2 regions of the Desertibacillus haloalkaliphilus genome follow, and region 2 is predicted to be linked to the other one. Evidence: riboswitches for the same ligand, from Rfam matches in the RefSeq annotation. Region 2 holds a riboswitch; the other holds the start of a gene.

What was found. Region 2 has a riboswitch for thiamine pyrophosphate ahead of thiC (phosphomethylpyrimidine synthase ThiC). Riboswitches for the same ligand answer to the same signal wherever they lie in the genome.
Region 1: another riboswitch for thiamine pyrophosphate. It lies ahead of KH400_RS09165 (acetylornithine deacetylase); the one in region 2 lies ahead of thiC (phosphomethylpyrimidine synthase ThiC).

The regions. Positions count from the first base shown of each region.
Region 1 covers NZ_JAHPIV010000007.1:44,935-48,815, forward strand. The annotation lists gene aceA (isocitrate lyase) at 1-1,223, opposite strand, end outside; TPP riboswitch at 1,602-1,700, shown strand; gene KH400_RS09165 (acetylornithine deacetylase) at 1,875-3,167, shown strand; gene tenA (thiaminase II) at 3,179-3,853, shown strand; gene KH400_RS09175 (ABC transporter ATP-binding protein) at 3,846-3,881, shown strand, end outside.
Region 2 covers NZ_JAHPIV010000012.1:118,883-122,763, forward strand. The annotation lists gene thiC (phosphomethylpyrimidine synthase ThiC) at 161-1,930, opposite strand; TPP riboswitch at 2,109-2,220, opposite strand; gene KH400_RS14520 (aspartate kinase) at 2,528-3,881, shown strand, end outside.

The DNA.
Region 1 (3,881 bases), on a different contig from region 2:
ACAACTTGAGAAACTTCATCAAAATACCCTGTACCAACTTCACGTTGGTGACGTGTTGCTGAATATCCTTTTGCTTCACTAGCAAACTCAGCTTGTTGAAGCTCAGAGTATGCACCCATTCCACGAGTTTTGTAGCCGTGAGCAAGTTCAAACATGCTATGGTTAAGAGCATGGAAACCAGCAAGCGTAACGAATTGGAACTTGTAGCCCATTTTACCAAGTTCAACTTGGTATGTTTCAATCGTATCTTTATCAAGGTTTGCTTCCCAGTTAAATGAAGGTGAGCAGTTATAAGCAAGCATTTTGCCTGGGAATTTCGCATGAATCGCATCAGCAAATTTTTGTGCTTCTTCAAGACTTGGTTTTGATGTTTCACACCAGATTAAATCAGCATATGGCGCATAAGCTAACCCACGTGCAATCGCTTGATCGATACCAGCATTTGTACGATAGAATCCTTCTGGCGTACGCTCTCCTGTAATAAACTCGTGATCTGTCGGATCTACATCTGAAGTAATTAAGTCAGCAGCATCCGCATCTGTTCTTGCAACTAGAAGCGTTGGAACACCACTTACATCTGCAGCTAGTCGAGCAGCCGTTAAGTTACGTACCGCTGTTTGCGTTGGGATTAATACTTTACCACCAAGGTGACCACATTTTTTCTCAGAGGCCAGCTGATCTTCAAAGTGAACGCCAGCAGCGCCTGCTTCAATCATACCTTTCATTAGTTCGAATACGTTTAATTGACCACCGAATCCAGCTTCAGCATCAGCAACGATCGGAGCAAAATAATCAATGTCACCTTCTCCTTCAAGGTGTTGAATTTGGTCTGCACGTTGTAATGATTGATTAATCCGTTTTACGACTTGAGGTACACTGTTTGCAGGATACAAGCTTTGGTCAGGATACATTTGTCCAGCTAAGTTTGCATCTGCCGCCACTTGCCAGCCACTTAAGTAGATCGCCTTAAGGCCAGCTTTTACTTGTTGTACCGCTTGCCCACCTGTTAAGGCACCTAGTGCGTTTACAAATGGTTCTTCATTAATTAACGTCCATAACTTTTCCGCTCCACGACGAGCAAGTGTATGTTCAATTTGAACAGAGCCTCGTAAGCGAATGACATCTTCAGCTGAATATGGTCTTTCGATGCCATTCCAGCGTGAATCATTTTCCCAGCTTTCTTGTAATTTTCTAGCTTCCTCTTGAATGTTTACGTTTGTCATAATACTCCATCTCCCTTTTTTGAAATTAAATGATTCCCCTCTACATTCAGTCCCGACGACTACAATAGCTTTCACGCGATCGTCTGCATTAAACATTTAGCTTATCAGCTGGCCAATCACACGAAATCTCCTAATCTGAGCAATCACCCCTACCTTCAACTTAATGGTATGTAGTAAATTTCTTTCTCGCTGTGTTAATACAGTGTTTTTATTTCTGGTATTATAATATAACAGACTTTTGTAAAATACAACCACTTTTTAGAATTTTCTCATCTTTAAATAAAAGTTTAAATATTCAGATAATAAACCGATTGTTAGGTCTCTCACTTCTTCCTTGTATTAAATAGTAAACTATGTTACTTTGTTGTTAACTTAAAAGATGACCACTAGGGGTGCCATCGTGCTGAGAGAGGCCTTCGCCTTAACCCTTAACCTGATCTAGATAATACTAGCGTAGGGAAGTGGATGGGATACATCGTACATCGATCAATGGTTTTCTGAATAGATTGACATTGGTCCATGTCCAATTGTTAAACCAAACCACTCCTTATGTTGGAGTGGTTTTCTTTTTGGTTTATAGCCATAGCAACATTAAATCTCCCAAGAACCTACATACTACAAACTCATAACAAACAAAAAGGAGTGAAACATATGAAACAGACGATTGACCCCCATCAGGTTCAACGGGAAGTAGACAACAGAAAAGATGAACTACTTGAGCTCGTTCAGGCATTAGTGCGCTATAAAACACCAAGTCCACCCGCTCGCAACACTGTAGCTGCTCAAACATACATTGCCTCCTACCTAGAAGACCTCGGCTTCTCTATTGATAAATGGGATGTATACAAAGGAGATCCTAACGTAGTCGGAACATTAAAAGGGACAGAACCTGATTACTACAATAGCCTCATTATTAATGGTCATATCGATGTTGCTGAAGTTGATGATAGTGAAGGCTGGAACACTGACCCTTTCGATCCCGTGATTAAAGATGGCAACATCTATGGACGCGGAACTGCAGATATGAAGGCTGGAAAAGCCGCTTCGCTATTTGCGATTAAACTTCTTAAGGAAGCAGGTGTCAAACTGCCAGGGGATCTTATCTATCAATCTGTCATCGGCGAAGAAGTTGGAGAAGCAGGAACATTGGAATGTTGCCGCAGAGGTTATGATGCCGATTTTGCGGTTGTCGTCGACACATCTGACTGTCACATCCAAGGTCAAGGCGGTGTAATCACGGGATGGATTACTGTTCAAAGTCCGAAAACCTTTCACGATGCAACAAGAAGAAACATGCTTCATGCCGGCGGAAGCTTGTTTGGAGCAAGCGCGATTGAAAAGATGATGAAAATTATTGAAGGGTTACAATCGCTAGAACAGCATTGGGCGGTAACAAAATCATACCCAGGGTTCCCTGCTGGAATGAATACCATTAACCCAGCTGTCATTGAAGGTGGTAGGCATGCAGCATTTATTGCCGACAAGTGTTCCCTATGGATTACCGTCCACTTCTATCCTGATGAAAATCATGAGGACATTATTAAAGAAATTGAAGAGCATGTTTTGAACGTTGCCGCTGCTGATCCATGGCTACGCGAACACCCTCCGACATTTGATTGGGGTGGTCAATCAATGATTGAAGATCGCGGAGAGATCTTTCCTTCATTAGCGATTAATAACGAGTGGCCTGGGCTTAAAACACTTGCTTCATCACACCAACACTCAACAGGTACTTTACCAACTATTGGGATGTCACCTACTGTCACTGATGGCGGCTGGTTAGCTGAAGCCGGCATTCCGACTGTCATCTATGGGCCTGGTGATTTGCAGAACGCACACGCAGTTAATGAACATGTCCCGATTGACCAACTTCTTCAGTTTACAAAAGTAATGATTCAATTTATCTATGAGTGGTGTCATACAAAAAAATCTAAACATAATTAGGAGTGATTACGATGAAATTTTCAGACCGACTACATAAAAGTGCAGAAACCGTATGGAGAAAGAGCCATGATCACCCCTTTGTCCAAGGCATCGGCCATGGTACTTTAGATGTTGACAAATTCAAATTTTTTATGCGTCAAGATTATCTTTATCTCATCGACTATTCTCGCTTGTTTGCCCTTGGTAGTTTAAAAGCACATGACCTTAAGACCATGTCGACATTTGCGAAATTACTTGATGCAACCTTAAATATTGAAATGGATCTTCACCGCGAATACGCGAAGAGACTTGGGATCAGTAAAGAAGAATTGGAAGAAACGAAGGCGGCACCCATAACACTTGCTTATAGCGGTTATATGTTAAACATCTCCCAACGCGGATCATTAACGGACTTAATCGTAGCCGTACTTCCCTGCACATGGAGCTATTTTGAAATTGGAAAAGAATTAAGTAAAATCCCTGGAGCTAGCGATCACGAGCTTTATGGTGAATGGGTAAAGATGTACGCTTCAGAAGATTTCGAAGAATTAGCCGTGTGGTTAATTGATTTAATTGATGAATTAACAGTAGGTGCAACTGAAAAAGAACTTGCTAGACTCGAAGAGATCTTTTTAACAACAAGTCGCTATGAATATATGTTTTGGGATATGTCTTATAAACAAGAAATGTGGCCAACAGATGAGTAAACAGGCTCTTGCGTTTGAGAACGTATCA
Region 2 (3,881 bases):
AGAGGGCAGGTTTCCTGCCCTCTTAAGCATGTTTAAGTTCTCTATTATCCTACCTGTCATCGGTTGGAGAGGATGAGGTTGTATGTGTGCCCCTTGAGTTGATAGGCATGAATTGTTCGCCATTTGTTTAATCCTGATAATGAGGAATTGAGATCGTTATTTATTGGTAGATTTTACTGCCTTTTTCCCGGAATTCCTTAGATTTGTTCTCAAGTTCCTCTTTTAGAAGTTGATCTTCCTTGAGACCCTTTTCTTTTGCTTGGTTACGAATATCTTGTGTAATGCGCATGCTACAAAACTTCGGACCACACATCGAGCAAAAGTGGGCTGATTTTGCACCTTCAGCAGGGAGTGTTTCATCATGGAAGCTCAACGCTTTTTCAGGATCAAGTGATAGATTAAATTGATCATACCAGCGGAACTCAAACCGCGCTTTTGATAGGGCATCATCACGCTTTTGTGCATTCGGATGACCCTTGGCTAAATCGGCGGCATGAGCGGCAATTTTGTAGGTGATCACACCTTCACGGACATCATCTTTGTTCGGTAACCCTAGATGTTCCTTTGGTGTCACATAACAAAGCATCGCTGTTCCGAACCAACCAATCATGGCAGCACCAATCGCTGATGTAATATGGTCATAGCCTGGTGCAATATCTGTCGTTAATGGACCTAATGTATAGAACGGTGCTTCCTCGCATACGTCAAGCTGACGATCCATGTTTTCTTTAATTTTGTGCATTGGTACATGTCCTGGACCTTCAACCATCACTTGAACATCGTGTTTCCATGCAATTTTTGTTAACTCTCCGAGCGTTTCTAATTCGGCAAATTGTGCTTCGTCGTTAGCATCAGCAATGGAGCCAGGACGAAGACCATCTCCTAAAGAAAATGCAATATCATATTGTTTTAAGATGTCACAAATGTCTTCAAAATGAGTGTATAAAAAGTTTTCTTCGTGATGCGCGAGACACCATGCTGCCATAATCGAGCCGCCACGAGAAACGATACCTGTAACACGATCTGCAGTAAGTGGAATATACCGTAACAGAACACCAGCGTGAATTGTAAAGTAGTCAACCCCTTGTTCAGCTTGTTCAATTAATGTATCACGATAAACTTCCCAAGAAAGGTCTTCAGCAACACCATTTACCTTTTCAAGCGCCTGATAAATAGGTACGGTTCCAATCGGTACAGGAGAATTACGAATGATCCACTCTCTTGTTGTGTGGATATGCTTTCCTGTTGACAGATCCATAATCGTATCAGCCCCCCAACGGGTAGCCCATGTCATCTTCTCAACTTCTTCTTCAATCGACGAGCTGACAGCTGAATTTCCGATGTTTGCATTAATTTTCGTATGAAAATTGCGACCAATAATCATCGGTTCACTTTCCGGATGGTTGATGTTTACCGGAATAATGGCTCGTCCCTCTGCAACTTCTTTTCGTACAAATTCAGGGGAAAGGCCTTCACGAATAGCGATAAACTCCATTTCAGGGGTAATCATTCCTTGGCGGGCATAATGGAGTTGTGTAACATTTCTTTCTTTTTTGGCACGAAGAGGCTTTCGTTGGCGTGTATCAAACATTTCAACCTCGTTTTTGTCTTGGGTGGTTTTAAAGCCGTTATCTTCAGGTTTAATATTTCTTCCATCATATTCTTCTACATTTTCACGTTCTAAAATCCATTGTTGACGAATGGTAGGAAGTCCTTTGCGAACGTCTACAGAATAATGAGGATCTGTGTAGGGACCGCTTGTATCATAGACTTGAAACGGCTGATTGATCTCTTTTTGACCGTTATTATCTGTCGGGTGAAGTTTAATTTCGCGTACAGGCACCCGAATGTCCTTTCTTGAACCTTCAAGATACACCTTTGAACTATTGGGGAATGTTGATGATAGGGTAAGAGTAGATTGATTTTTCATACGATGATCCTCCTAAAAATAGAATTTTACTCTCATGGTAGAAAGTGAACTCTAGTAGGAGGGTTATATTTACATTTTTGTAATAAAAAGTAAGGTATAATACGTAAACCACTATTGTCATCATTACTTAAACGTAAAAAAGACCGCTAGCAAGCGGTCTGATAGGCATACGTATCCATACATAGATAAATATAATCCCTCCGCTAGCATTACCTAGTTCAGGTTCACCGGTCGACAACTCACTAGTTGTCCTCTCAGCTTGATTCGATCAAGCTCCCGTTTGTCTTTAGTTGTACAGTTGAATCATACTAAAGTTTATAACCATTTGCAACTAAAATTCGGAAAATTTAATTGGGCTTGTATGTTCTGACTAGTGTTTGATTTACAAGGTGATTTGTTACTATTTGCTAGTGAATGAGATTGATTAGGTAAAAATAAGCGTGATGCGGGTATCACTGTGGCTGATGAAACTATATCAAACTGTATGAAAGATAAAGCTGGCAGATTCGTTTTGCTTTACGTGTAAAGCTATGTTAAATTTAGAATTGTCAAAATGTTAGCGAACACAAAACAAACATTGGAGTTGGGAGAGAGAAGATGAAGGTAGCTAAATTTGGTGGAACATCAGTAGCGAGTGCAGAACAAATTCGAAAAGTCGCATCAGTGATTACAGATGACCCAGAACGAAAAGTTATTGTCGTTTCAGCACCGGGGAAGCGTAATGATGAAGATACAAAAGTAACGGACTTATTAATAAAACTAGGTGAAACCTATTTAAGCGAAGGCAGTGCAGATGCAGAGTTAGCAGCTGTTGTCGATCGTTATGAACAGATTGCAAAAGGCCTTGAACTGTCAAGTGAAATTATTGATACGATTGAAAGCGATCTTAAAGAGCGCTTAGCCGCTGATACTTCAAATGAAGGTAAGTTTATGGATGCCATTAAGGCAAGCGGTGAGGATAACAATGCAAAATTAATCGCCTTTTATTTGGAGAGTAAGGGAATTGAAGCTCAATATGTGAACCCTAGGGATGCAGGTTTACTTGTAAGTGATGAGCCAGGGAATGCTCAAGTATTGCCGGAAGCCTATGAAAACTTATTCAAGCTTCGTGAGCGTCCAGGAGTTCTTGTCTTCCCAGGATTCTTTGGTTACTCACCAGAAGGAACGCTTGTCACGTTTCCACGTGGAGGCTCTGACATTACGGGTTCAATTGTTGCAGCAGGAATCAAGGCTGATTTGTATGAAAACTTTACAGATGTTGACTCGGTTTATGCAGCTAATCCGAAGGTTGTTGATGGTCCAGTTGAGATAAAACGGTTAACGTATCGTGAAATGCGTGAGCTTTCTTATGCAGGGTTCTCAGTATTCCATGATGAAGCGTTAATCCCAGCATTTAGAAATTCAATTCCTGTCTGTATTAAAAATACGAATAACCCACAAGCGCGGGGAACGATGATTATTGCAGAACGCGAATATATGTTAAACCCTGTTATTGGGATTGCCAGTGATGACGGCTTCTCAACGATCTATGTGCGTAAATACTTAATGAACCGAGAAGTTGGGTTTGGACGTCGTTTGCTAGAAATTATTGAAGATGAAGGGATTTCGTATGAGCATATTCCTTCAGGTATTGACGATACATCTGTCATCCTTCGTCAAGATCAATTAACAGATGAAGCCGAACATCGTATCATTAACCGTATCAATGATGAGTTAGAAGTTGATGATGTTTATATTGAAAAAGATTTCGCTATGATTATGATTGTTGGTGAAGGAATGCATAACACGAAAGGGATTTCAGCTCGTGCAACAACAGCACTAGCCAGAGCTGATGTTAATATTGAGATGATTAACCAAGGTTCATCCGAAGTAAGTTTAGTTTTTGGTGTCCATGAAAAAGATGCTGATAATGCTGTTCGTGAGCTTTATGATGAATTCTTTGGCGAGGCGG